Regions from separate parts of the Alkalimarinus alittae genome, predicted to be linked through region 1. Evidence: predicted binding sites of a transcription regulator. Region 1 holds the regulator's gene; each other region holds the start of a gene.
The links. Region 1 encodes LexA, which represses DNA repair genes until DNA is damaged. Its sites were predicted from a motif close to TACTGTATNNNNATACAGTA; they were not measured.
Positions count from the first base shown of each region.

Region 2: the regulator LexA is predicted to act here: its motif matches at 5,492-5,511, upstream of recA (recombinase RecA).
Region 3: the regulator LexA is predicted to act here: its motif matches at 2,688-2,707, upstream of NKI27_RS07305 (LexA family protein).
Region 4: the regulator LexA is predicted to act here: its motif matches at 1,543-1,562, upstream of NKI27_RS03225 (YebG family protein).

Region 1 is NZ_CP100390.1:2,666,445-2,673,886, forward strand. It holds gene NKI27_RS12170 (ABCB family ABC transporter ATP-binding protein/permease) at 1-1,261, shown strand, start outside; gene NKI27_RS12175 (translation initiation factor Sui1) at 1,311-1,676, opposite strand; gene NKI27_RS12180 (DUF1499 domain-containing protein) at 1,795-2,277, shown strand; gene lexA (transcriptional repressor LexA) at 2,450-3,058, shown strand; gene NKI27_RS12190 (cell division inhibitor SulA) at 3,055-3,540, shown strand; gene NKI27_RS12195 (hypothetical protein) at 3,557-3,799, opposite strand; gene NKI27_RS12200 (DUF6586 family protein) at 3,922-4,428, opposite strand; gene NKI27_RS12205 (DUF1329 domain-containing protein) at 4,663-6,024, shown strand; gene NKI27_RS12210 (response regulator) at 6,260-7,303, shown strand; gene NKI27_RS12215 (GGDEF domain-containing protein) at 7,313-7,442, shown strand, end outside.
Region 2 is NZ_CP100390.1:2,976,614-2,984,055, reverse strand. It holds gene lpxA (acyl-ACP--UDP-N-acetylglucosamine O-acyltransferase) at 1-282, shown strand, start outside; gene lpxB (lipid-A-disaccharide synthase) at 370-1,542, shown strand; gene rnhB (ribonuclease HII) at 1,529-2,164, shown strand; gene fdxA (ferredoxin FdxA) at 2,279-2,602, opposite strand; gene mutS (DNA mismatch repair protein MutS) at 2,742-5,360, opposite strand; gene recA (recombinase RecA) at 5,558-6,595, shown strand; gene NKI27_RS13505 (hypothetical protein) at 6,853-7,035, shown strand; gene NKI27_RS13500 (1-acyl-sn-glycerol-3-phosphate acyltransferase) at 7,054-7,442, opposite strand, start outside.
Region 3 is NZ_CP100390.1:1,610,369-1,617,810, forward strand. It holds gene NKI27_RS07295 (DUF6160 family protein) at 1-858, shown strand, start outside; gene NKI27_RS07300 (Y-family DNA polymerase) at 986-2,233, opposite strand; gene NKI27_RS07305 (LexA family protein) at 2,227-2,676, opposite strand; tRNA gene NKI27_RS07310 (tRNA-Arg) at 3,032-3,108, opposite strand; gene NKI27_RS07315 (rhodanese-like domain-containing protein) at 3,287-3,643, shown strand; gene NKI27_RS07320 (DsbA family oxidoreductase) at 3,658-4,362, shown strand; gene arsS (arsenosugar biosynthesis radical SAM (seleno)protein ArsS) at 4,423-5,397, shown strand; gene NKI27_RS07330 (TIGR04283 family arsenosugar biosynthesis glycosyltransferase) at 5,403-6,083, shown strand; gene NKI27_RS07335 (TIGR04282 family arsenosugar biosynthesis glycosyltransferase) at 6,101-6,712, shown strand; gene NKI27_RS07340 (tetratricopeptide repeat protein) at 6,849-7,442, opposite strand, start outside.
Region 4 is NZ_CP100390.1:728,935-736,376, forward strand. It holds gene NKI27_RS03215 (hypothetical protein) at 4-291, shown strand; gene NKI27_RS03220 (hypothetical protein) at 395-1,201, shown strand; gene NKI27_RS03225 (YebG family protein) at 1,234-1,530, opposite strand; gene NKI27_RS03230 (flagellin N-terminal helical domain-containing protein) at 1,786-2,595, shown strand; gene NKI27_RS03235 (saccharopine dehydrogenase family protein) at 3,158-4,387, opposite strand; gene NKI27_RS03240 (sensor domain-containing diguanylate cyclase) at 4,462-6,267, opposite strand; gene NKI27_RS03245 (DUF2156 domain-containing protein) at 6,566-7,442, shown strand, end outside.

The sequences.
Region 1 (7,442 bases):
TAGCTTTGCCCTGATTATTTTATTATCTGTTGTTGCATACGTCGCTTATTCTATTGTGGCGACAGACTTGCGCACTCGCTTCGTTAGAGAGGTCAACAAGGCAGACTCTGCATCCAATTCGAGAGCTATAGATAGCCTGCTTAACTATGAGACGGTTAAATACTTTACCAACGAAACATACGAGTCGAATCGCTATGACGAAAACCTAGCAACGTGGGAGCACGCGAAACGAAAAAACCGACTCACTATGTTTGCATTAAATGGTGGCCAGGCATTAATCATCGCCGTAGCGACCACCAGTATGCTCGCACTCGCAGCCCTACGCGTCGCAGATGGCACCATGAGTATTGGTGATTTTGTATTAATAAACGCATTTATGATGCAGATTTTCATTCCGCTTAATTTTTTAGGTTTTGTCTATCGCGAAATAAAAGGATCATTAGCAAACATCGAGCAGATGTTTGAACTACTCAAAAAGCAGCCCAAAATAACGGACTCAAAAGATGCAGAAGACCTTGCACTCGCGAATGCGGAGCTTGCATTTAACAATGTATCTTTTCACTACAATTCTGAAAGGCCAATCATTAAAAATGTTAGCTTTACCGTTAGAGAAGGCGAAAAAGTAGCATTAGTGGGTGAAAGTGGCTCAGGTAAATCGACACTGGTAAAGCTGCTCTTTCGTTTTTACGACTGCAACCAAGGGTCAATCACCATTAATGGCAAAGATTTGCGTGATGTAACACAACAATCGTTAAGAAAAGCCATCGGAATTGTCCCCCAAGATACAGTACTTTTTAATGACACTATTTTAGAAAACGTACGCTATGGAAACGTAGACGCTAGCGACGAAGAGGTGTTAAAAGCTATTAGCTTAGCGCACCTAGATGACTTTATTAGTCAGCTGCCCAAAGGTGTCTTAACGACTGTTGGCGAACGAGGCCTTAAATTGTCTGGTGGTGAAAAACAGCGCGTGGCAATAGCCAGAACCATTCTAAAACACCCACCTATTCTGGTCTTCGATGAAGCAACCTCTTCACTCGATAGCCGATCAGAGCAGGCGATTTTAGAAGCAATAAAAGAAGTATCAGAAGGATATACCAGTTTGGTAATTGCTCACCGCTTATCAACCGTCGTCGATGCCGATAAGATTATTCTATTGAACCATGGGGAACTAGCCGAGCAAGGCACCCACGAGCAGCTATTAGCACTGAATGGTCAGTATGCTAAGTTATGGCGCATTCAGCAAAAAGAGCGTGAGTAATAACATAGGTGTATCGACCCATTCAAAATGGTGCGTTAAAAAGCAGGCCTTAACCCCCTGCTTTTTTGACCACCCAGCCATACTTTTTGAGCTCTTCAACTAAACGTTCGCGGTGATCACCCTGTATTTCTATCACCCTATCTTTAATCGCTCCGCCAACCCCACATTTCTGCTTCAAATTTTTGGCTAGATCTTTTAGCTCTTTGGCCTCAAGCGGCACACCGGTAATGAGTGTAACGCCCTTTCCTTTTCGCCCCTTCGTCTCTCTTGAGACTCTTACGACGCCATCGCCTGCTTCAATACCGCTTTTTTCATTACACCGACACCGAGAAACGGACTCACCGCACCCAGGACACATTTTTCCGAATTCGGTTGAGAATACCAAACCACCTGATTCTCTGCTTTTTCTAGACATAAAATGAAAACCTGACATTTAAACCTGAAGCTCGTATTCTATTTTAATTCCTGTTAATTTCCTAATAGGCATTAATTAACAAAAAGATCTCTTATTTCATTTAATTAAAGGAATAAACATGATTCACACAGCAGGTCAAAAGCACATACGCAGCCTAGGTATATTATTATCAGCCACCTTGCTTACCGCCTGTACTGGGACCCGGCCAGTAGATATAGGCATCTTAGATAACCAACTGACACCTTGCCCTGATAGCCCTAACTGCGTGAGCAGTTACGAAGATAAAAAAGACGAGACTCACTATATTGATGCACTTGTGATTAAAGGAGACAACCCACAGCAAGCATGGTCTTCATTGCAGTCATTAATAAAGCAAAACAGCAACGCCGAGATCATTAAACAAGATGATCACTATATTTATGCAGAATACACAAGCAGTATTATGAGGTTTGTAGACGACACCGAATTCTTACTAGACAAAGAAAACAACCGTGTACAACTTCGCTCTGCGTCCCGCTTAGGCCATAAAGACTTTGGCGTTAATCGTGAGCGCCTTGAAGCAATAAGAGCAGAACTACAAAAGCAAAACATCGTTAATTAAGCATATTACTCCGGCCATCATAAGGCCGGAGTCTATCCTGTTTCTCTCAATCATCAATTTATCTATTTATCTATTTATCTATTTAAAATAATTGTTTGTTCATGTTTACTTTTTAAAAAATACTGTATACATTTACATGTACTGTATAAAGACACATGAATAAGCGGCCGTTATGATTAAATTAACCAATAGACAAACTGAAGTTTTAAACCTGATTCAACGTAACATTGAAGAAACAGGCTACCCACCTACTCGCGCTGAAATCGCAAAAGAGTTAGGGTTTCGTTCAGCTAATGCCGCAGAAGAACATATTAAGGCACTAGCCAAAAAGGGCGCACTTGAAATTGTTCCAGGTGCAAGCCGGGGTATTCGTTTACCCGAGCACCACAAACCCGGAATCCCTATCGTTGGTCAAGTGGCCGCAGGTAACCCTATTTTGGCTCAAGAAAACATTGAAGATTACTGTAGCCTTCAACCAAACTTTTTTGCGCCAAGCGCCGACTATTTTTTGCGTGTTAAGGGCATGAGTATGAAGGATATCGGGATTCTGGACGGAGACCTACTGGCCGTACATAAAACCGAACAAGCTCGTAACGGACAAATAGTCGTTGCCCGAATAGACGACGAAGTCACCGTAAAACGCTTTCAAAAAAACAAACATGAAGTTCAGCTAATTGCAGAGAATGAAGAATTTGAACCTATCGTTATTGACCTTAGAGAACAAGCGCTCTTTATCGAGGGTTTAGGCGTAGGGGTTATCAGAAAGGAAAATTTATCATGAAACAAATGAGCTTTTATGATGAGCAACCCGCTATTGAACCTGAGCAAGGCTTGTATGCAGTTGAAGATAATGCGGCGGAGCTTGCAGTAGCGCTGCAAGCGCCTGCTCAAACGGCTACTGCACCTAGTGCTGGAAATGTGACCGAAATTATATTATCGCCAGAGCAAGCTGAAAACTTTCAGATGCTTCTACCAATGATGACACAATTGAATCAAGAGAATCGTTGGTTGGCCTGGATTGACCCGCCACAAAGCTTACTTAATCGCTGGCAACAACAGTCTGGTATTATCGCAAATCAAATAATGATTTTAAGATCAACCGAGTCAAAGTCTACACTTGACCTTACGCTACAAGCACTGTCAGCGGGTACCTGCCATGCAGTGATCGCATGGACTAACAAGCTCACTAAAAATGATTTCCGTTTGTTAGAGGCCGCATCAGCCAAAGGAAGTAGCCACGGCCTCGTGATGAGATATAGATAAAGGGTTTGACTATCCTTTAATGAACCGTTCTAAACTCTTCTTCTATATCACTTTCAGCTATTTGTTTTGATATCACGCCTACGGTCTGAATGCCTGCATTAATCATTGATTTCGCAACCGTTACGTTATGCTCTTTCAAGAACTCTTTTGCATCTTTCGAGAAAGTAATGGTGACTAACGCATCCCCATCTTCATCTGCTTTTTGTAAAGCAAAATCGCCATTGGGTAATTCTATAATTTCTAAAAACGCACTACTCATAAAACAAACAGCCCTGAATTCATATGGATTTCAAAAGAAACTGGATACACTTTCTAAAAATTAATGTAACACTCAATTAATAAATTGTTGCCAGAGTATACTACTAAACCCCTTTAAAATCCTCACCATTCAGACATTCTCGACCTTAGGTCTTCTAAGTAACTTTTAAACTCACCTAAAATGCGTTTTAAGTTTTCGATTGAATCAACTTCAGTAGCAGCACCTGATGTCGCGATCAATGCATTGGATGCAAGATCCTGCTCTTCACTTGCGGGCTCACGGCTTTTAGGCAGCCTGACTAATAAATCGTTTTTTCTTAAATCTGACACCCAGCTGCCTTGAACCTTTGAAAGTTCTGTCAAATATTCAATTTCAGGGAGCTCATTGCCTATCTCGCTGACTAAGCGCTCAAGTGTCATTGATAAGTCAGAAGGTCGTTGGTGATATTCCGCCAATTCATTAACTAAACTACTCCACGCTGCGCTCATCAATAAAATTGATGATTGCTTGTGTGACTCATCGCGAGGTTTAAAAACGGCTGTTGACGCTAAATTGAATTCTTGCCAAGCTTGTAGCTGTATATCTGCAAGGTATAACTTTTGTGAAGTCTGAGATTGCCATTTATTCATTGCTGCTACTTTTCGCCTCGAAGTCGTTAACCTACATGAGATATTACGGATTATTATACGTAATAATGTGTTATTACAAAAAAAAATGCAGTTACAACTCGAAACATACAGATTTTTCAAAATAAAGTACTATTATAGGTAATAACTTTTAACGAACTATCAGCAAGTTATAGCTTGCAGTAGATAAATACAATTAATAAAGACTTATTAGTAAGCATGCGAGGCCGTAGATATATGAAATTATCCAAACTGGTTACAGCTGTAGCAGTCCTGACTCTGTCAGCATCAAGCAGCTTAGCCCTAGCAAAAGTTGATGAAGCTACAGCCAAACGGCTAAAAAATGATTTAACACCTGTTGGAGCTGAAAGATATGGCAACTCCGAAGGTACGATACCTGCATGGGATGGCGGTATCAAAGAAATTCCAGCTAATTATGAAGAAGGTCAGTTTCACCCTGATCCTTTCGAAAGCGACAAAATGTTGTTTAAAATAAATAAAAGCAACATGGCGCAATATGAAAAGCACTTAACCGAAGGCCAAAAAGCGCTGTTAACACAATATGCGCCTGGTTATGAAATCCCCGTTTACCCAAGTCATCGTTCAGCATCTTACCCTGAGCGCATATATGAAAAGCTATATGAAAATGCGCTTGGAGCAGAACTGCTCGAGAATGCCAATGGCGTAAAGAGCACCATTGCAACAAGCCCTTTTCCGATACCCGCAAACGGTGTTGAAGTTATTTGGAACCACATTCTTCGCTTTAGAGGCGAACAGTACGAATATAGAGCCGCGTTTGTAACCCCAACAAAAGATGGTTCATACACCCCCATATTGACTAACTATGGATATTACTTTGCCTATGCTGAGCCCGGCATTACGCTAGAAGAGATTGATAACAAAATTTTCTATTTGAAAACCAAAATAGTCAGCCCTGCAAAATTAGCAGGTACGCTTACATTAGTACATGAGACATTAGATCAGGTACGCTCACCACGAAAAGCCTGGAGATACCAAGCAGGTGAAAGGCGCTTACGACGAGTACCAAACCTAGCTTATGGAACGGACTTACCATCAACAGCGAGTCTGCGTACCGTTGATCAAAAAGACATGTATAACGGCGCGCCCAACCAATATAGCTGGGAGCTGCAAGGCAAAAAGGAAATTTATATTCCTTACAACTCATATAAACTTAATAAAGCCAGTGAGGATGCAGAAAACGTTATTAGACCGTCACATATCAACCAAGACCTAACACGCTACGAGCTTCACAGAGTTTGGGTCGTAGAAGGCAAATTAAGAGAAGGCCTAAACCACGTTTATCATAAAAGACGATTCTACTTTGATGAAGATACTTGGCAGATTGTGCTAGCAGAAGATTATAATGAGGATGGAGAACTTTGGAGAGTATCTGAAGCCCATACCATTAATAATTATCAAGTACCTGCAACATGGATTGCAGTAGAGCTTACCTACGACTTAAAAGCTGAAAGATACTATTTAGATGGTGTAGATAAGCAAGGGCCAGTTAACTACAACCCTGATTTTAAGCGTCGTGAATTCACAACGTCCGCTGCACGCAGAGAAGCTAAGCGATAAACCGTTCATCCGCGTAGTTATTAACAATCTCCCTATTAAAGGCAGCCATCTGGCTGTCTTTTTCCGTTTGTTACCCCCCTTTCCTCTATTTTCGACTTGCCCCTAGCCGGTTATTGATCTTTACTTACTCTAACACCCCATATTAATGGCGTCAGTGGCTATGGCTCACCTAAGACTGGCTATGCTTCTATGAACGTCAAATCGGGCATCATTCAAAAAGAGCAAAATACTAACAATGACAACACCCGTCTTAATTTGTGACGACTCTAGCGTTGCCAGAAAGCAAATGGCTCGCTCCTTACCAGCTGATTGGGATATCGAAATCAGTTACGCTGTTCATGGTCAAGATGCGATAGAGCAACTTAAACAAGGTAAAGGCGAGATTTTGTTTCTTGACCTTAATATGCCGGTTATGGATGGCTACGAAACGCTTGAATCCATTGTAAAAAATGATATTCAAACAATGGTAATCGTGGTCTCGGGTGACATTCAGCCGGAAGCTCGCGAAAGAGTTAAAGCGCTAGGCGCATTAGAGTTTATCAAAAAGCCTATTGGCGTTGATGACCTTACCGTTATCCTCGAAAGCTTTGGCCTTTATTCTAAAAGTACAGACAGCACTTCAACCGATGGCAGCGCTGCCCCCCCTCCTCCTCTTCAGAGATCAGAGGCGGAACTTGCGGGTGCTGGTCAAGTACAATATCGTGACTGTATTCAAGAGATATCAAACGTTGCAATGGGTCAGGCTGCGGATTTATTAGCAAGATTACTAGATGTATTTGTTAAGATGCCGATCCCGAACGTTAATATTTTAGAAGTCAGCGAGCTTAAAATGGCACTTGCTCAGGTGGAGCAAGAAGATACATTTACCGCTGTATGCCAAGGTTTTATTGGATCAGGGATAGCCGGCGAAGCGCTACTCATCTTTAGCGACTCTAGTTATGCCGATATAGCAAAGCTGCTTAAATTTAGCGGTGAGCTTAATGATATAACAGAGCTTGAATTAATTATGGATATCGCCAGCATATTAGTAGGTGCATGCACCGGCGGTATCGCTCAACAACTTGATATATCGTTTAGCCAAGGTCACCCCATGGTTCTTGGGCAGCACGTTAAGGTGAGCGACCTGATTAAAACAAACGAAACACGCTGGAAGCAAACGTTGGCAATTGAGATAACCTACGAAATTGAAAACTATGATATCACTTGCGACCTCATGTTGCTTTTTACAGAAGACTCAATCGACAATTTGAATCAGAGACTATCGTATCTGATGGGTTAATAACGCGTTATGGCAAAAGATAATTTAGACATAAAAGAGTTCCATTGGTTAATGGATATGTTGCAGACCATCGATGTAGGTCTGATTGTTCTAGACAAAAACTTTAAGGTTCAAGTCTGGAATAGTTTTATGGAAAATC
Region 2 (7,442 bases), 310 kb from region 1:
ATGAGTGCAGGCGGCAGTATTGTATTAAAAGATATCCCTGCATTTATTATGGCGAGTGGTCAGTCAGCGTCTGCGTTTGGCCTGAACTCTGAGGGTCTTAAGCGTCGAGGTTTCTCTAAAGAGGCGATGCTTGAGCTTAAACGAGCGTATAAGACGATTTTTAGGCAAGGACTAACGCTCAAGCAGGCCATTGAAGCACTAGAGGACGTGGCGACAAAGGTGCCTGAAGTTGATGTACTGCTGCAATCACTTAAACATTCAGATCGTGGTATTTTGCGCTAAGGAAAGAATGTGAGTCAGGAGGTCATGAGTAACGAGAATTCACCCCAAACGGCCAATGCTGAAGATACTGCTAATACGTCAGTTATTATTAGTGAGCGGCCTGTTCGTATCGGTATGGTTGCGGGTGAAATATCCGGTGATATCTTAGGTGTTGGTTTAATAAAAGAACTCCGACGACGCTATCCTAATGCCATTTTTGAAGGTATTGGTGGGCCTCTGATGATCGAAGAGGGCTTTAAAACGCACGTACCTATGGAACGACTTTCGGTAATGGGGTTGGTCGAAGTGTTGGGTCGGTTGTTTGAGCTGATTGGTATTCGCAGAAAGATTCGCCAGTACTTTTTGGAAAATCGGCCAGATGTCTTTATCGGTATTGATGCGCCTGACTTTACTTTGGGGCTCGAAGAATCATTGCGCAAATCTGGGATCAAAACTGCACACTATGTGAGCCCGTCAGTGTGGGCCTGGCGACAAAAAAGAGTGTTCAAGATTGCGCGCGCCGTCGACTTGATGCTGACACTTTTTCCCTTTGAAGCTCGGTTTTATAAAGATCATAAAGTGCCGGTTGCTTTTGTAGGGCACCCACTTGCCGATATGATCCCGCTCGAGTCTCCTCAGGTGCTTGCCCGAGAAAAGCTAGGGTTATTATCTACGCCTATAGGGCCCAGCCAAAATGTGGTGGCTTTATTGCCAGGAAGTCGCTCTGGTGAGATTCACTATTTAGGTGAAATATTTATTGAGACGGCTAAGTTTATGCTGTCTCAGAACCCAGATGTTAAGTTCCTTTTGCCTTATGTTAATGAAGATCGAAAGCAGCAAATAGAGGAGATTATGCAGCGGTTGGGGCCCGAATTACCCATCACTTTGATTAAAGGACAGTCTAGAGATGTGATGGCCGCGAGTAATGTAATTTTACTGGCATCAGGTACCGCAACGCTTGAAGCTATGCTGCTTAAACGGCCTATGGTTGTTGCTTATCGCATGAGTGCGATTACGTTTTTTATTATGAAGCGACTCATGAAGGCACCGTATATTGCGCTCCCCAACTTATTAGCCAATAAAGCATTAGTGCCTGAGTTGATTCAAGCTCAAGCCTCGCCACAAAATTTAGGTAAATCATTATTGCAGCGTTTAGCTAAAAATAGTGAGAATGAAGCATTAAACAACGAATTTATTCAAATTCATCAGACGCTAAAGCAAGATGCTAGCGATAAAGCGGCAATAGCTGTATCGAGGTTGATTGATCATGATGCCAACTGATGATTTTGAGTGTCTGTATCAAGGGCATCTATTAGCGGGTGTTGATGAAGTAGGGCGCGGACCGTTGGCTGGGGACGTTGTTGCTGCCGCTGTAATATTAGACCCTAATGCGCCTATTGAAGGGCTTAATGACTCGAAGAAATTGACTGAAAAAAAACGAGAACGCTTATTTGATGAGATTAAAGAAAAAGCGCTGTCGTGGGCATTAGGTCGAGCTTCGGTTGCAGAGATAGATGATATAAATATTCTGCAGGCATCATTATTAGCCATGAAGCGTGCAGTAGAAAGCTTGCCTGTAACGCCTGAGTACGCGCTCATAGATGGTAATAAGAGCCCCGCTCTTAGTATTCCAAATGAGACTGTTGTTAAGGGTGATAGCCGTGTTGCGGCTATTAGTGCGGCTTCAATTCTGGCAAAAGTTACGCGAGATAGGGAGATGGTCGCGCTCGATAAAACGTATCCTGAATATGGCTTTGCAGGTCATAAAGGTTATCCCACCGCGGTTCATATGAAAGCGATTAAAGAGCATGGCGTGACGGCTATTCACCGAAGAAGTTTTCGGCCTGTGCGAGAGTGTTTAATGTTGAATCGGACAAACGTGGGGTTAAAAGATCTGATTTAAGGTACTTGAGTGGGGTTTTGAGGTCAAAATCAGGCCAAAGTGGCGCTCCTACAGAAATGATGCCGGTTCATTGCGCATTTGTAGGAGCTGCTCTAAGTCGCGATTGATGGGTACTTATCGCTCTAAATATTGCAATTTGTTCTCAACACCATCCCATTCAGCTGCATCAGGAAGCGGGTCTTTCTGCTCAGTGATGTTAGGCCAGGTTTGGCAAAGCTCTGCGTTGATTTCTACGTACTGCACTTGATCTGCCGGCAATTCATCTTCAGAAAAAATGGCGTTTGCAGGGCACTCTGGCTCACATAGCGCACAGTCAATACACTCATCAGGATCAATGACGAGGAAGTTTGGCCCTTCATAAAAACAATCGACTGGGCATACTTCAACGCAATCAGTGTACTTACATTTCACACAGTTATCGGTAACAATAAATGTCATTATTTGCTCCCCAGCTTGGTCAATTCTTGAGCTTAATGGTTAAATCTATTTCGGATTCAAAAAATTAGGGGCATATTGTATGGCTTGACCGGTAAGCAGGCAAGTCAATATGTCGTTGCCTGCCAAAAACTGCACTAAATTAGCTCAATAAACCTTTTAAACGATACAATTCTTCCAACGCCTGCCTAGGTGTTAGGCTATCGGGGTCAATATCTTTTACCGCGGCATCTACTGCGCTGGGTTCCATCACGGCAAACATATCAGACTGAAGAGATGTATCTGGAGCATACTGGTTACCCCCAATAGCATCAGACGTATTAAGTGTTGGCGCAACAGGTGTTTTGCTGTCTGACGCCTCTAGCATACTGAGTTGTTGTCTTGCATTTTGGATAACTGAGTGGGGTACGCCTGCGAGTTTAGCAACCTGTAGTCCATAGCTCTGGCTTGCAGGGCCTTCGTGGACAGTATGTAAGAAAACGATAGAATCGTCGTGCTCGGTGGCCGTGAGGTGAACATTCACCGCGTTATCTAACTGATCGGGTAATGTTGTAAGTTCAAAATAATGCGTAGCAAACAAGGTGTAGGCTTTTATTCTTTTCGCTAAATGCTCTGCACTAGCCCATGCTAATGATAAACCATCAAAAGTACTGGTTCCTCGGCCGACTTCATCCATCAGTACTAAACTATTTTCTGTTGCGTTATGAAGAATATTGGCCGTTTCTGTCATTTCGACCATAAAGGTTGAGCGACCACCGGCGATATCATCCGAAGAACCCATACGGGTAAATATTCGATCGACCGGGCCTATAACTGCGCGGTTAGCGGGCACAAAGCTGCCGGTGCCAGAGAGCAGTACGATTAATGCAACTTGACGCATATAGGTAGACTTACCGCCCATATTTGGGCCTGTGATAATCAACATGCGCCGCTCGGTATCTAAATGAAGATCATTGGGTACAAAAGGCGCATCAAGTAGCTGCTCTATAACGGGATGGCGGCCATCTTCAATTAACAGGCCGGGTTTAGCACTAATCTCGGGTGCGGTGAGGTTTAGTGTTTGTGCTCGTTCGGCAAAGTTGGCCAGTACGTCTAACTCTGAAATAGCTTGAGCGGTAATCTGCAGAGGCATCAACTGTTCTGCTAATTGCGTAATCAATGCTTCGTATAATGCCTTCTCTCGGCTTAGTGCACGGCTCTTACTACTGAGTGCTTTATCTTCAAACTCTTTTAGCTCAGGCGTAATAAAACGTTCGGCATTTTTAAGTGTTTGCCGCCTGATATACTCAGTGGGAGCCTGGTCAGATTGGGCTTTGCTAATTTCAATAAAGTAACCATGTACGCGGTTGTAACCCACTTTTAGTGTTGAAATACCAGTACGTTCTTTTTCTCTATTTTCTAGATCGACCAGAAACTGTCCCGCATTTTCGCTGAGTGAACGTAGTTCATCTAACTCTGTATCGTAGCCATCTTTAATAACGCCGCCGTCACGAATGATGACCGGCGGGTTTTCGATAATGGCGCGCTCAAGTAAGTCGGCTAAGTCTGGATACTCTCGAATCTCTTTTGATAAGCGTTTAATTTGAGTTGAATTGATATCAGCCAGCGTGGATTGCAAATCAGGCAATATGGCAAAAGTGTCTCTTAGACGGGCAAAATCCCGAGGGCGTGCTGACCCTAGTGCAACGCGCGAAAGAATGCGCTCAATATCACCAATTTTCTTAAGCTGATCTTGAACATTTTCGTAATAGTATTCATTTAGCAGTGCTTTAACGGCATCTTGTCGGTCATTAATCTGCCCTTGGTCGCGCAGAGGACGGTTTAACCATCGTCTTAGCAGGCGGCTTCCCATTGCGGTGGATGTTTTATCCATAACCCATGCTAGGGTATGGAGGTGGCCACCCATGATGTTAGTGTCTATTTCAAGGTTACGATGACTGGTGGCATCTAGAATCACGCTTTCTTCACGTCGTTCGCGGTTTAACTGCCTAATATGTGGCAGGTTATTACGCTGAGTTTCACGCGCATATTGCAACAAACAACCGGCGGCTTGAATGGCAAGTGTTAAATCATCACAGCCAAAGCCGGTAAGATCTTTTGTTTGCAACTGCTTGGTTAAGACGCGTTGTGCTGTTTCTAGTTCAAAGTTCCATGGTGGCTGACGTCTTAGACCTTTAATGTTTGCAATCACGTGTGAGTAGGGGAACTCTTCACTGACTAATAGCTCGGCGGGTTGAAGTCGCTGAAGTTCGCCTTGTAATGCTTCAAGGCTATCGACCTCAAGTACATTAAAGCGGCCACAACTAATGTCTAGCGTGGCAATACCAAATGACTCTTCTGCAAAGTGAACGGCCGTCAGTAGGTTGTCTTTTCGTTCTTCAAGAAATGCTTCATCGGTGAGTGTGCCTGGGGTTACCACGCGAACGACTTTTCTTTCAACGGGGCCCTTGCTAGTCGCAGGGTCACCCACTTGCTCACAAATCGCTACCGATATGCCTGCTTTTACGATGCGGGCAATATAGCCTTCTGCAGCATGGTAAGGGATGCCGGACATAGGTATCGGCTGACCGGCTGATTGTCCTCTGGCTGTCAGCGTAATGTCCAAAAGTTCAGAGGCTCTTTTGGCATCATCATAAAATAACTCGTAAAAATCCCCCATACGATAAAACAGCAACTCATTAGGATGGTCTGCTTTAAGTCGATGGTATTGTTGCATCATTGGGGTGTGTTGTTGTGTTGTACCTTTCGAGTTAGCCATGATGTAAGCGTATTACCCTGTATAAAAAAACGAACGGCAATTTTACGTGAAATCATAGAGATATAAAGAGAAGAAGGGTGGATAAATTAAACTTCAGTTAAAAGGCTTTGCAGATAAAAAAAATTGTGGAATAATACTGACCAAATATACAGTGTTTTACAGATTCAGTGTTTTACTTAAACCGTTTTTAGAGGTCACCAATGGACGATAACAAAAAGAAGGCGCTTACCGCAGCATTATCACAAATTGAAAGACAGTTTGGTAAAGGCGCTGTCATGAAAATGGGGGATCAACCCCGTGAAGCGATGCCTGCTGTTTCTACAGGTTCTTTGGGGCTTGATGTCGCGTTAGGCATTGGTGGGCTTCCTTATGGTCGTATTGTTGAAATCTACGGCCCTGAAAGTTCAGGTAAAACAACACTAACCTTGCAAGTCGTGGCTGAAGCCCAAAAGCAAGGTAAGACCTGTGCGTTTATTGATGCTGAGCACGCGCTTGACCCAGACTATGCTGAAAAGCTAGGCGTTAACGTTGATGAGCTTTTGGTTTCTCAACCAGATACTGGTGAGCAAGCACTTGAAATAGCTGACATGTTAGTACGTTCTGGTGCGGTTGAAGTAATTATAGTTGACTCTGTTGCCGCATTAACCCCTAAAGCTGAAATAGAAGGCGAAATGGGAGACCATCACGTTGGCTTGCAGGCACGTTTAATGTCACAAGCGCTGCGTAAGATTACGGGTAATATCAAAAATGCTAATTGCCTGTGTATCTTCATTAACCAAATTCGTATGAAAATTGGTGTGATGTTTGGTAACCCTGAAACCACAACCGGTGGTAATGCACTTAAATTTTACTCATCTGTTCGCTTGGATATTCGTCGTACGGGTGCCGTTAAAGTAGGTGACGAGATTGTAGGTAACGAAACTCGAGTTAAAGTGGTTAAGAACAAGGTTGCACCTCCTTTCAAACAGGCTGAATTCCAGATTATGTATGGTAAAGGTATCTACCATATGGGTGAAGTGATCGATATGGGCGTTAAGTGTGGGCTTGTTGATAAGGCCGGCGCTTGGTACTCATATAAAGGCGATAAAATTGGTCAAGGTAAAGCAAACTCAGCTGTTTATTTAGAAGAGCATCCTGAAATCGCCACTGAAATTGAAGGGCTTATTCGTGAGCAGTTGATGCCAAAGCCTGCTACAGCAGCAGAAAAAGAAGAAGCGATGGAGCAAATAGAAATCTAAAACTTTAGAAATCTAAAGTATTTGGTTTTAAGTACCGTATGTGGGTTTAAGCGCCGGATTAGATGCTTAAGTCCTCTATATACTTGTACCTATATCGTACCAATGTTAGAACCCCTAAAATGCGCATAAGTCCAAAAGACTTTAGCGCATTTTTTGTTTTAGGCTAACCTTTAGTTTTAATGAGGTTAAACGGCCTGCTGACTATTGTTGCTTGGTGTGAGTAGTAAAAGTAGGCGCGAGTATATTTAGGAGGCAGTATGCTTAAGTGGTTATTATTGTTAGTGGTAGGAGCTGCATTTGTTTTTTGGTTAAAGCGAGGCAAGAAGGGGCATGATATAACTGACCCTGAGGTGAAAGAAATCGATCAGCAGCGCTACTATGTTAATCCGCCAGATAAAAATACCAGTAGACCTAAAGATAATCAGGGTAATGACCTTTAGGTGAAACGTTTTCTTAGTCTAGTCTACCGAGTGGGCTGCATAATTTAGAAGTACTCTTCGACGTACTTCTGGCGTGCAGTCCTTTAATCTTCGTTCTAATTCCCTTGCAGCTTCATCAATATCTTCGCTAGAAAAGCGTGTCTTCATAGCGAGAGGTTGAAATGTTGGGGTGTTTATCGCTAATGTTGAAAGTGCACCTTTAGCGGCATAATTAACGGGGAATGTTAACCGATTTTGAAGAATCGATTTGTCGATACAATCGGCAATTTCAGTATGATTGAGTTCTTTTAATTTTCCCCCTAAAAGTTCACTTCCAAAGTGGACATGCACACGCCCTTTTGAGCCAAATAACCCTTTTTTAACCGCGGTTAAATCTTCTATCGCTTGCTTTTGGTAGTGGCCTTGGC
Region 3 (7,442 bases), 1.1 Mb from region 1:
CTCGTCAGAGATATGTTCTTGGGGGGGATCGGTGGAACTGCGTTAGACAACATTTTAATGACAGTCGATGTGTCTGGTAACAATGAAACATTGGGTCATGGCTTTTCCCGTATGGCTGAGTGGGCAGATCAAGGTTTAGTGAGTACTGCTGATGCAGATGTGGCAGATGCTGTCGCAAAATATGATCAAGGTGGCGGATTGTTCGGTAAAACGTTCAATGATGGTGACTTGGTTATACATGTAGATGCAACAGACCCCGGTGTACTGGCGTCAAATACTGCAAGCCAGAATCTAGATGCTTACAAAACAGCCACCGACTTTGAGTTGACCGTTGGCTCAGTTGAATATGCACAAAGCACTTATAGCCCAGGCACAGCAACCGCACGCGGTTCACTCATGTTCTCAGATATCAACATGCAAGGGCGTCTCGGGCCTGCAGATATCGTTATTAGAAATGGAACCAATACTTACTCAGATACTGCCAACGGCAACTTGTCAGTTTCAGATTCAAAAGTTGAAGTTGATGCCTTTTTTCGGGTAGACGACCTAGATATGAACTGGGATAACGGCGACCTAATTGTGTTATTTAATTTTGCAGGTTTAAAACTCAGAGATCTAAAAATCCATAATACTCGTGGTTCAGATTCAGTGGGTAGCTTTGGCTTTGCAAGTGTGTCGGCAGACCTCTCAGCAGGTAATAGTAACTTAACGGGCAGTGCCGGTTTAGCGGTTACTAATGTTGATTTAAGAATGGATATCGACATGCCGCATGTGCAATTTGGCAGCAGGCCTAGTATAGGTGAAGTGTACTTTACCGACTTTGTAATTCAGGCTGACATGCTTGTATACGGGCACTAAACACCTTCCGATAGGGCAGGCTACAAGTTTGCCCTTGTTTGCGGTTTCACCCTTTTGATGCCTAATTCTAAGGGTTTAATTAAAGACTCTTTGTTTAAGGTGTTGTTTCTCTATCGAGATATTACGCTTATATTTTAACCACAGGTAAATCTGATATTCGGGTTGTGTAAGCCGGAGATTTAAAGCTACGCGCCATTGACCACCCCCTTTTTATTCCTTGTCTTGCAAAAAATACACTGCCATGGCCATACCGTTTATTCATTTGGTCGATCATCGTCATCAGCTTTACAGATCGTTCAGAATCACTCTGAAAGAAGTCATTTTGATAATACTTACTATTGGTTAGCTCAAGTAAACCAACACCTGCTCGCGCATATCCATAACCCTCACGAAATAATGAATCTGATGCTTCCGTCGCGGTACTAATAATTATTCGGCTGTCGTTAGTCGGGTAAGGCAGTGGAAGAGTAACACTGTTGCTGTAGGGGTGGTCTGAATAACGAGATGTTTGAATGGTCACATAGATTCTTTTAGTGAGCCCGTTTTGCTGCCGTAATTTCTCAGCCGCTCTATTGGCGTAATGTGCGACACTTTCTTTTATCGCTTGTTTAGATGTTATTTTCTTAGAAAAAGACCGACTGCAAAACACTTCTTTTTTGGGTTGTGGTTGGGTTTCTAAATCGAAACACGGCACCTCATTTAATTCGAGTACGGTTCGCTCTAATGTAACGCCAAATTCTTTCCTAATGCGTTTTGGGGGTTGTCTTTTAAGGTCATGAACAGAGTATATTTTAAACAGGTTAAGCCTTTTGGCGAGTCTAGAGCCAACTCCCCAGACCTTATCTACGGCTATTTTTTTAAAGACGTTTTCCCATTTATGAAGATTGGAGACTCGGCAGACACCATTTAGTTTGTTTGATTTTTTTGCAATGTGATTAGCCAATTTTGCCAATGTTTTTGTTTCAGCGATACCAACACATACAGGCATCCGTTGATGTTGCCATGCAAGCTTCTTAATTAGTTGACCATGGCTAATAACATCACTAAACCCGTTAAGCTCAAGAAAAGCCTCGTCAATACTGTATATTTCAATGCGGTCACCCAGCGTCGCCAACAAGCCCATTAACCGTGCCGAAATATCGCCGTATAATTCGTAGTTACTGCTAAAAATATGAACCTGATGATGCTCTAGTAAAGGCTTAATTTTAAAGTAGGGAACCAGCCCCGGAACCCCTAATGCTTTTGCTTGAGCATTACGCGTAACAATGCAGCCATCATTATTGGATAACACAACAATCGGCTTGCCTCTCAAATCAGGCCTAAATATTTGTTCGCAACTCGCATAACAGGCGTTGCAGTCGACAAGTGCTAGCATGAAAAAGCAAAATTCTTTTGAGGTGAAATACAGTACGTCACCACGCCTTCACACATAACATCAATATCCTCAGGTAAGGGAATCGGTGGGTGCTTGGGGTTGGCGGGTCTTAAAATTTTATTCTTTAAATCTAAAACCTTAACGGTCAACTCACCTGCGATGGACGCAACAATCGTGCTGTCATCTTCAGGTCGAATGGAACGATCAATAATTAAGAGAGAGCCATCAAGGATACCTCTTTCAATCATAGAATCACCTTCGGCTTTGGCTAGAATAGTCGCAGCAGGATGCTTGATAAGCAGTTCGTTAAGGCTAGGTATACTTTCAGAATAATCATCCGCAGGAGACGGAAAACCGCACGCAAGACGACGACTCAGTACAGATAGCACCTCATTAGTTGACTTAAATGTAGAGTGTAAAATGCATAAAGGCGTAACGTTCATATTTAATATAACACTGTATGGATGGACAGTCCTATAATAGCCCTATTATTAGATAAATAGCAATTATAAATATTCTATTTTGAGGCTCGACAGATTTACTATGTGGGGGGGATTCTTGTGCAAAATGCGAGACCTGCCCCAATCCTGTGAATATCGAAAAATGTAGGGGCAGACCTATGTGTCCGCCCTAAAAGCGAATGTTGAGATAAAGGTGATACTTTTAAAGCCTGAATGCATAAGAAATCAACGTTTAATATTGGTCTATATATGCAAATAGGGGAGGAGGACGTTCAGATTTACGTGATCGGCCATGTTGAACAGCAACACGTAATTAAACTGAAAATAAAGAAGAAAATGGTGCCCCGAACAGGAGTCGAACCTGTGACCTGCCCCTTAGGAGGGGGCCGCGCTATCCAGCTGTGCCATCGGGGCACTAAAGAAGGCGTATGATAGCGTCATGAATGCTATTTCTCAAGGACTTAGCCGTGCTTATTTAGCTGTGACGTGTATTAAATTCTTATTTTTATGCCATGCTTATAGGAAAGGCTTTTCATTGGGTATCAGCTATGATATCTGTATAGTTATATAGATATTAATAAGAGGGTAAATTATGATAAAACAGCTATCAGATATTGTGGCAGAGGCAAAAATGGGTGAGCACTGTTTAACAGTTGTCGAGTCATTGAAGTTGGTTGGGCAGTGTGAAAAACCGCTGTTAATTGACGTACGAGAACCGGCTGAGCACAGCCTTGATTCGGTTGAAGGCTTTATCAACATACCTCGTGGAGTTTTAGAGATGAAAATGCCTGAGCTGTGTGATGACCCTGATCGTTGCATTTTACTTCATTGCGGTACGGGAGGAAGGGCTGCTCTTTCTGCTAAATCGTTGAGGAATATGGGGTATAAAAATGTTCATCTAATTAGCGCCTCGTTTGAAGATATTAAAAATCACTTTCACGGTTCATAAACACGGGCATTAAGATGAGTAAACCAGTATTGATTTCTCACTACTCAGATGTGTTGTGTGTCTGGGCTTATGTGGCACAAGTTAAGCTCGATGAGCTCCGTACTCAGTTTGGTGACGGTGTTGATATCAAACATCACTTTACACCAACGTTTGGGTGTACGGAACATCGTATCGGTGAGGGTTGGAAAGATAGGGGAGGCTTTGATGGGTTTTCTGACCATGTCGTGGATGTGTGTGAGTCCTTCCCGCATGTTGAGATTAACAAGGCTGTTTGGAAGACTTCTCGGCCAAAGTCATCTGCATCGACTCATTGTTTTATAAAAGCGGTTCAGTTACTTGAAGAAGAAGGCGTTATTAGCTCTCAGCATGTTGAGGCTTATGATGGGCGTACACTGTGTGAAGCGTTTGTTTGGCATGTTCGTTTGGCCTTTTTTGTAGAGGTTAAAGATGTATCGAAACATGATGTACTGTTTGAGATTGCGAAGAGGTTAAGTATTCCTGTAGAGGCGGTTGATGAGCGACTTAACAATGGAGCGGCTATCGCTGCATTGTGTCGAGATATGGAGCTTAAAGAAAGTCTAAATATTGAAGGCAGTCCAACATATTCTTTAAATGGTGGTAGGCAAAAACTGTACGGTAATGTTGGTTATCGAATTCTTGAGGCGAATGTGCTTGAGTTAATGCAAAATGAGAACAGAGAACTTGCTTCATGGTGTTGAACTAATTGGAATTCTGGTAGTCTCACTGCTAACTAAATTATATAAACAATAAGGTTAGCTATGCTTGATACCCGACCGATGCTTTTGTTGTCTGATTTTCCTGAAATCAGAAGAGCAGAACTACATACCCTTCAAGTAAATCTAGGTTACAAGTGCAATCTAAGTTGTACGCATTGTCACGTCGCTGCAGGCCCTAATCGAACAGAGATGATGGATCGAAAAACAGTCGATATTCTTCTGCAGTTTATAGACGCACAAAATATCAAAACGCTTGACTTAACGGGCGGCGCGCCGGAAATGAATCCTGAGTTTCGCTATTTGGTGCTCGAAGCCCGCAAGCGTAATGTCACTGTAATTGATCGATGCAACTTGACGATTTTACTTGAGCCTGGTTACGAGGATATGGCGCAGTTTTTAGCGGATAATCAAGTAGAGGTCGTCGCCTCTATGCCTTGTTACAGCGAAGAAAACGTAGATAAACAGCGCGGGAAAGGTGTTTATGATGGCAGTATCGAAGCACTTTTGCGTCTCAATAAATTAGGGTACGGTGTTGAAGGTAGCGGTCTGATATTGAATTTAGTGTATAACCCCGGTGGCGCTTTTCTTCCGCCTCCTCAACAGCAGTTAGAGTTAGATTATAAGCGGGAGTTATTTGACCGTTTTACTATTGCGTTTAATCAGTTATTTTCTATTACCAATATGCCTATTAGCCGATTTGGTAGTGTGCTTTTATCAAAAGGCGAGTTTAATAATTATATGGGGTTGCTAAAGGGCGCTTACCTAGAGCAAAATCTAAACTCTGTTATGTGCCGCAACCTTATCAGTATTGATTGGCAAGGGTATGTCTATGATTGTGATTTTAATCAAATGTTAGAGATGCCGCTGGTTAACCCAGATAATAAAATTGCTTCTGATCGTACGCATTTATCTGAATTATTGCAGCAAAATATGGAAGGACGTCCTATAGTAGTGGCTAACCATTGTTATGGATGTACTGCAGGTCAGGGTAGTAGTTGTGGTGGATCGCTGGAGTAAAATTAATGCAGCTGCGTATTAGTATTATTATCCCTACGCTTAATGAAGAAAAAACCATCAAGAAATCATTAAAAGCACTACAGTTGTTGAGACTGTACGGTGCAGAGGTGATTGTTGCAGATGGTGGGAGTCGTGATAACACCAAGTCTGAATGTAATCACTTGGTAGACTGCTGGGTCGACGCACCCAAAGGACGAGCGACTCAAATGAATGCGGGGGCAGACGTTGCACGCTTTACTGCGATGCTGTTCCTTCATGCCGATACGGTACTCCCCGGCAATAGTGTTAATTTACTTAAAGCCTTCATCGAATCGACGAGTATTTGGGGCCGATTTAATGTGCGTTTGTCTGGCGATAAAAAGATGTATCGAGTGGTTGAATCTATGATGAATTGGCGTTCGATGCTAACGGGTATCGCGACAGGAGATCAGGCGATATTTGTTAGAAAAGCCTATTTTGAACGGGTAGGCCGATTCCCCCAGCAACCGCTGATGGAAGACGTTGCGCTAACCCAAAAACTTAAAAAAATTAGCCGCCCTTATTGCATTAAGATACCTGTCACCACAGATAGCCGTCGATGGGAAAAACACGGTGTATGGAAGACGATATTATTAATGTGGTCGTTGCGGTTTAAGTATATGCTAGGTGTCGATGTCGAAAAACTTCACCGTCAATATTATCCTTAAGTGGATACTTATCCTCTATGACCCGCACGCTATTAATTCAATTTGCAAAGTGGCCGCAACTCGGAAAAGTTAAAACCCGACTTGCTAAAAAGATGGGTGATCAGGCCGCTTATAGCGCGCATATAGAACTTACTCAAACGGTACTAAAAAACCTAACTTCATCTAATGTTGGTTCAGTGGCGCTATGGTTTGACCAACTGCTAACTGAAAACCCCGAAGCAAAATTGCTAACCGAAAACTGCCAAAAACTATCAGTCCCCATTGCCTGTCAAAAGGGAGATGATTTAGGTGCGCGAATGTTTCATGCGCTTTCTAGTGGATTGAAGACATACCAAAAAGTGATTATCGTCGGAAGTGACTGCCCAACGGTTGATAAAGCTTATCTAGAGCAAGCCGTTAAGGTGTTGGATGATAGCGATTTAGTACTCGGGCCTGCTGAAGATGGTGGCTATGTACTACTCGGTGCTCGAAAAGTTGCACCTATGTTGCTGGATAATATTGCATGGGGGCAGGGGGCTGTTCTTCGGTCAACGGTAGAGCGGGCTGATGGGTGTAGATTGACTTACCAGTTGTTGGATACGACTTGGGATGTTGATGAGTATGAGGATTATTTGCGGTGGAAGAGGTGATATCATCGTATTGTACGAATCGAAAAGGCTGAGTTATTAAAGGTTGAAAAATACCCAGACACCATATAGCGTTTGAGTACTATCTGATCGCCACTCGATTGAAAGGGTAAAAGGCTCGCTTTTACCCTTATCTTATTTACCCCTTAACCAAATAAATAGAATACGCATTATCAACCTGCTGCTTTTCAGCAAACTTAATCAAATGCTTCTTCGCTAAGGCGGTTGCGACGGCTTTGCTGTGGTGGTTGAGTACCTTTGAAAGCGTCCACTCAGGGTTTGCCAATAAACCAATAACAGAACCCAGTATGGCTTGTTGTGTGCTTGGAGTGAACCATGACTGGCGGCAGCCATCAATCGAATAAAAATACTCATCATTAATCAAGTTAGACCAATAATCGCTATATTTATCCGCTAAGATCGTGGCTCTAAGTGCTCTAATATTGGCAGATGTCGCGCGTAGTTTTTGCTTGCTTACAAGTGCTTGAATATCTTTAGTCGCGTTATCAGGTGACTGCTGTAGTTTGATATTCATAACCCCATTCTTGCTTAGGTTATTTTGAATAAGACTGATAAACGAGTTATCTATGACTTTTGCGTCGCCAGTTATTGAAGCAAAGTGAATCTCATTGCCGTCTTGTAAAAAGCGCCTTGCTAAAGAAGGTGGCCAGAAGGCGATGTTGGTGAGTTGTTCTTCTTGTGCTTTAAGATGGCTTTCTGCCAGATTCTCTAA
Region 4 (7,442 bases), 1.9 Mb from region 1:
ATTATGCAACTATCAGAAGATGCGCTTACCAATCACGAAGTGACTATTTGCCTTAATGGCGGTGCAGTTTTGGGCCCCTTTAACGCGACATGGAGCAAAGAAGATAGTGGCGATGTTAGAGCGCTAAGTCGAGAGTTTGATGAATACCTTAAAGGTGAAAATCAGGCTCGTTTCAAGTACCACCTTCATGACACCTACACCAATGCGGTACACACCCTGATTCTTCGGTTTGAAAATGTAACGGCTATTTATGACCATGTAAAGCTGCGCGATCAAAATAACAAACAGTGACAAACTGTAGCTGTTTTGGTGTAGATGGGAAAATTAAATACGTTAAGCTGTAAGCACATTTATTCTCCATTGTTCCTGCGAATAGAGGCTTGCTGTTTACTATATGTCTACGCTAAGTGTTGGTGGAATCTTATTATTATTTTGTCTGATCGTGCCTATGGGGTTACACCTATATAAGCGCTATCAGGATGCACAAGTAGAAAAAATGCGTCGAGTCGCACAGCTGACGCACGCCTATCGTCTTACCCAGCGTTTTTTACATCAAATACCGAATCAATACTTAACGCGAGAGTCTAAATTATTATTGTTAGAACGGGCTATTTTCTTTTTGAATAAGCTAAAAAAAGAGATCCCCACTAGCCAGTTGGTAATGACAAAGTTGTTACGTAACCAAACGATGTATGATGCGTTACAAGAACATTATATCAAACCAGCCTCAACGGTTATTAACTCGGCGATTGAAGCGCGTGATGCACAAATCAATTTATCTGATTTTAGTCGATTTGTTGAAATCCAGTTTCGAGTTAACGCAATTGAAAAAGCGCTAGCAATGGAGGTTTTAAACCAAGCTAATTGGTTTTCGGTGCAATGCTTAACAGATTTTTATCGTGCTCAAAGTCAAAAGGCCTCAAATGAAGGTGAGTTTAGATTAGCCATCCATCATCTCAATAATGAAATGAGTGAGTTTAAAAAGCACACGGGGGTTGAGAGAGCTGAGCTGGGCGTACAGGAATGTGTAGCGCTCATTAGTGAAAATAGACAATTACTTGAAGCCCAAGAAGATACCCATGAAAAGGGTGATCAGCCATCAGATGACGTTAAACCCGTAGAAAATGTCTTATTAATGAAGGATTGGGATGCTACCGATGATGAGGTTGTGCAACGTAAGAAAAAGCAACTCTATGGATAGTTGCTTTCTCTCAGTATCGACGTAAAAAAGCGTTAGGCTGTATTCTTTTTCGAGCTAATTGACTCAACATTTCCTTTGTCTTCATCAATGTTTGCCAATATCTCTGGTTTACCTTTGAGGGCTGTTATCATTTCATCTTTGTAGTCTGCGATTAGAAGGCCAATCTGTTCGGCCTTTTCTTCATCAAGTCCTACGATGCGAGCCTCTAAGAATACCCGTAGATTTTCAGCGAACTCGAGTTTTTTATCTAAGGCGTCAGCTTCTTTTTTGTCGGTGAAGGTGCGCTTTTCAGGATCTCGATCAGACATATATAACGTGGTTACCGCCATTATTTGCTCCGGTACTGTATAAATAATCAGTTAATAGTATCTGGGGCTCGCCATATTTTCAACTGTTTAGTGATGATTGTTCGTTTAGGCGTAGATAGAATAAAAAATACAGATGTGGTTAAATAATGATCAGTTGAACTATATTTAGAGCAACACTTAAGATAACTGCGGATAAAGCACTGAATTGATAGCAACCGTATGTATAGGTAGGGCTCTCACCTAATTGAAGAGGGTTGATGTAGTGTGGAGGCGAACATGGCTATTTCAATGAATAGTCCTACGGGCGTAACCAGTAACCCTGTATCTAATAGCAATGTTAACACCCCGTATAACCGTATTAGCACTGGCCAACGAATTAACAGTGCTGCCGATGACGCTGCGGGGCTAGCTATTTCTAATAAAATGGCAACGCAATTAGGTGGGTTAAATACGGCTATACGAAATGCTGGAGATGGTATTTCTTTAGTGCAAGTGGAGACTGGCGCGCTCACTAGCGTTAACGCAAATCTTCAGCGAATGAGAGAGCTCTCGGTACAAGCAGGAAACGGTGCGTTAAACGCCAGTGATCGAAAGGCACTACAGAAAGAAGCCGACCAACTATTGGACGATACAAAAAACATACTTGAAACCAGTAGCTTTAATGGTAAGCAGTTATTGAATAGCGATACTACGCAGCCGTTTCAGGTAGGGCCTAATGTATCTGATGTAGTTTCAATAGAGGGTAAAAATATACAAGGGCTATTAGAGCAGGCTGACTTATTTGATCTTGATTTGACTACACCTGATGCTGCTTCACATGCTATCGGCGTACTGGACGTCTCATTAACGACAATCAGTGAAAGAAGCGCCGAGCTAGGTGCTGTCGCTAACAGGTTTGAGTCAACGATCAATAATCTGCAAGACGCACGTATTAACACGGCAGAAGCGAGAAGTCGGATTGCTGATGCAGATATTGCCAAAGAAGCCTCTGATTTGGCGGCGAACCAGATTAAAAATCAGGTTCAAATAGCCATACAGGCACAAGCGAATAGCAGTCGAGGGCTAGTACTTCAGCTCTTAACCTAACGAAAAAAGCAGCGCTAGGCGCTGCTGGTGGGTGAATATAAATATTGCTCTCAAGCGTATATTCCTTTTGATTGAATGCGGCTAATTCGCAAAATACATAGCGCTGAAATAGGCCTCCATTTCTTTCATGTATTCTGCTTCACAAGGATGCGTTAGCGTGAATAATAGGCTACCTTCTTTTACTCGTTTCATAATCATCTCTCCGATGTTTAAAATTTCTGATTACTTAGAAAAGCGTGTAATTAGAAGCACTGAGTGGAGAGGCTTTGATTACGACTAGGTTAGTGAAAGCTCCCACGCCAATGTTTCTTACATGTTAGATAATGCATTACCTGTACCACTTTTTAGGTATTAGATTAAGTGTCGATAAAATACATCAAAATCAATAGGATGACGTTATTGGTTGGGTTTTCACGATGTTTTCAAGGGAGTATTTAAAACAGCTAGGCGCTTAGTAATGGTGCATTGAACGTTAAAGTGCTCAAAAATTGAGCAGCCGATACGGCGGGCTTTTTGTAACGCACCGCCATGACTGGTGACATTAAGTGTTGCGTATTAAACGTTAGATAACAGAAAACGTTAGCCCTGCATTTTGCTCTAAACGGTCAATAAAACGTTGATCGAACACGGTGGCAGTGGTCCAAAAACCACCTGCTTTTTCATCTTTGCTAATATCTTGAACAAGGCTAATACCGGCTTGCGCCAACATTTTAGAGGTAGAGCCATAGCCTGGGTCACGGTCACCCGTTACTTTGGTTCTTATGGTTTCGCCGTTATCTGTTTTGCCGATAAAACGAATATCATAAAAGCCTTTTTCCTGATCACTTGGGCTAGGGCCTTCGCCAGGTTTAGGAAGTATGTAGTTTTCCAATAGCCAACGTGTGGGCTTGATGGCTGCGCCGACTAGAAATAAGCCTAGGCCTACGCCGAAACCGCTAGCTGTTAAACGTCCTTTAGTGCCCTTGCCCATGAGCATGGACTCGTCATATTTAAAGGATGAGCCATAAGCGTTGCCGCTTAAGGCATTACTGCGATGCACTACGCGGGTATTGATTCCTGCCATGATAAATGGGCCTGCCCATTGCCCTGACTCGCTGTCGAGCTCAGGTGTCGATACATTGTGTTGGCGTGCGGTAAATTGATGGCCATCTGGGCAAATAGAGTAGGGGTTAGCAAGTTCTTTGCGCAAGGCTTTGCTCTTGGCCGCTTCTTTGGTGATATTAATCATGCTTGCAATAGTGCCGCCAGAGGCCGCCCCTCGCATGGCTTTAACGCGCATTCTAATTGATGTGCAAGGCGCACCAAGCTGATTAAGCGACTGCTGCTGAAGGTGAAACACCCCCATGTCAGAAGGGATCGAGTCAAATCCGCAGCAATGTACAATACGCGCGCCTGTTTTCTGTGCTTTTTTCTCATATTGGCTGATCATTCGTTTAACCCATTGCACTTCGCCAGTTAAGTCGCAGTAGTCTGTGCCTGTCTCAGCACAAACCTTTACCAACGGCTCACCAAACAATGCATAAGGACCAACGGTAGAGATTATGACCTTGGTTTTTTCGCATAAGCGGGTTAAAGCCGTTTCATCGGCTGCATCTGCGGTTAAAAGCGTTAAGTTATCTGCTGTATTACCTAAACTACTTTTAAGGGTTTTGAGTTTGCTTAGTGAGCGTCCTGCAGCAGCCCATTTTATATCGCTATCTACACCGTATTGATCGTTTAAATAGCGACATAATATTTGACCTACAAAGCTGGTTGCGCCAAATATGATTAGATCGAATTGTTGGTTGCTCATAGTAATCCTTGAAAAACGAAAAAGCGGTTTATAAATATCTAACTAGTGAGGTTGGCTTATTTTAGCGTGTTCACCTAACGTACTGATGTTGTATCGGGCGCTAGGTCGCTGACCATTACGGCATCTCTACCTGAGACTTTAACTTTGTACATTAATTTGTCGGCAGAGGCTAAAAGTCTCTCAAGAAGCCGCTCTGCGTTCTCTTCAAAACCAGAAGGCTTATCCAGGCAGACTAAACCAAAGCTTGCCGTAATGGCCACCTTAAGATCATTGTGTTTGATCTCAATGTTGTTGATAGCGTTTCGCAATCGATCGGCTAAAACGTGTGCGTACTCAGCATCGGTCGCATGCAGTAAAATAACAAACTCTTCCCCTCCATAGCGACAAATAAGCTCACCTTCTCGGCAGGTCTCTTTGGTGGTGGACGCGATGGCCTTTAGTACCAAATCTCCAACATTGTGCCCGTACTGATCATTGATATCTTTAAAATGATCGATGTCGAATAACAGCAGTGATAGTGGGCGATTAAAACGAATAGCTTTTGAAAGTTCGGTGGTGGCTAACTCTGCAAATGACCGCCTATTTAAAAGTGAGGTTAAGAAATCCTCTCGCGCCAATTTCTCAAGCTGCTTTTTGCTTGAATGTAGCTCTTTGGTTCGGTGCTCGACTTCGGCTTCTAGGTGTTCTGTTAGTGCTGCGAGTGCTATTTGTTGCTTCCAATCTTGCACAAGGTAAATGGCCAGCGAGGCCAGTGAAAAGGAGATTAAGCCCCATTGGCCTGAGCGGCCTATCCAAGTGATAAGGTTGTGAGCACTAAGCATGTCGAGTAGTAGCGAGATAAAAAGCGTTAGTATGCCAAAAATCATGATAACGCCTGGCAGGTCAAGCGTCTTAAATTGCTGATAACAGCCAATAACTAACGCCAACACCAATAGAATGAACAACACATCAAAGTAAGGGTAGGCATTGATGAAGTTAAACTCTGTAAAGGCAGAAAGAGCAGCAACGACCAACACAAAAAGGCTAGATGCCACTAATACGCCATAGGCTACTTTGGGGGTTTTATCTTTCAGCCAGGCTATGATGATACCTGATAGAAAAACAGGGATTAAAAAATAGCAAAATGCAGCAATATAGCGCCAGTTTAAGGGGCTGAACCAAACAACCTGGCTTAGCTCATTTTCGGCAAACATCATGATGGCCAAATTAAACGAAAGTAGTCCAGTGCTAATAGCGGTACTGCTGTCTTTTTTGATTGAGCCCATTATTGTGCTAATGATGCCCACTAATAGAACAATAAGGATAAAAGATAACCCCATGATCCCGCGGGTATAGACTTCATTCAATAAGCTAAATCGGTCGCCAATAGCGACCGCCCCAGATAAACCAATATAAGGGTAATCGGAGTATATTCGGAGATATAAAGGGTGGTCTTGGTAGTCATCGGGTAAGCGGATAATATGCCACGGCCATCCTTCGAACTGGCTATTACCTTCAGCATCGATTTCGCCAAAATGGTAAATCTGTTGATTGTTTTGGAAGGCTTGAAACGTAAGGTCAACGCTATTAATAAATAGGTAAGGGTCGCGCCACGCCTTAGTGGGTAAATCTATTTTAAGCCAAACAATATTCTCATCGGTCCGACCAGGTATATCACTGGGCGAAGTGGTGGGCTTCCATAATACTGTACTATCACGCCACTGGCCGGTTACTGGGTTTTTAGGTAAATCTCCCCAGTGGTATGACCATCCCCCAGAAATAAGCTCTCTTTTGGGTGCCGTGTTACTCTCTTGCGCCAGAGAAGAGCCAATAACTATGCTATAGAATGCAAAAACTGTAAGGAAAAATCCGACAGTTTTTCGAACATTAAGTAAAAGCATTAGGGAGCTTGTTAACCTTTGTCGTACTGTGGTTGAGTGCTTCCGCAGTGATTAAGGTGCTAGCGGAAGAATATTTATTATAAGAGTTAGCATATAAATTATAGCTAAACTAATAGAGTGTGCTGTGAAAATCAATGCGCTTTAAAGAATATTGTTCAATTGTACATATAAATGATAGCGTTCACAGAATGGTGTTATTCGCCTTTACATCACTCATATCTGGGGTAATATTCTTGGTATATGTTATCGCTGAACACTTGCAGGCGCTGATAATTCTTCGTACAGACGGTACAAAGTTATGGAAACCCACCAGGGTGTATGTAGAGTACCGGCTAATCAGCGGTTATCTGAGAATGACTATGGGCCATTAGAGCAGCACGAGGCTTGCTTAATTGTGCAATTATATGGCTCACAGTCTAGTGCCCAGTTTTTATTTCAAGACGGTGTGAATTACTTTGGCCTAGCCTCAGAGGGTGTTATTGGCTACGCGCCGCAAAAAGGCTTCTTAGGGACTACCAACATTGTTTTCGCTAACCCTGTATGCGCACCCTCCACCCTAAATTCTTTATTGTCCGCGTTCTTAGCGAGTCAAACTGAGCCCACATTGTTTGTCGGTGTTGATCAAACGGTTGCTGAGGCATTGTCGTCAGTGGGCTATCGATCTAACCAAGTAGGCGTAGAAAGTCACATCGAAATAGACACCTTTAATGTTGTTGGCCAGCATAAAAAACAGTTACGACATGCCTCTAACTTTGCAAAACGGCATAGGTGTCGTGTCGATGAACTATCTTGGCAAGCGCTAGACACCAAGCAAGTGATAAGGTTATCGGAAGAATGGCGCTCGAATAAAGGGGTTAGTCGTCGAGAGTTGAAGCTATTAACTAAACCTCCAGTATTTGAAGATGAACCTTTGGTCAGAAAATTTTACTGCTTTGAGGGCCATAAGCTTCTAGGGTTTGTCTATTTTGAGCCCTATTTCGAAAGCGGTAAGATCAAAGGGTACTGCGCTAATATTATAAGATCATTAGTGGATGCCGAGTACGCAGGCGTTTCGGATTATATTATTCTTGAAGCGATTAAACAGTTTAGGCTTGAAGGGGTTAAAGTGTTATCTCTCGGGCTGTCTCCGCTTTATAATATTCAGCCAGAGAATAATGATAACCCTCGTGTTCGGT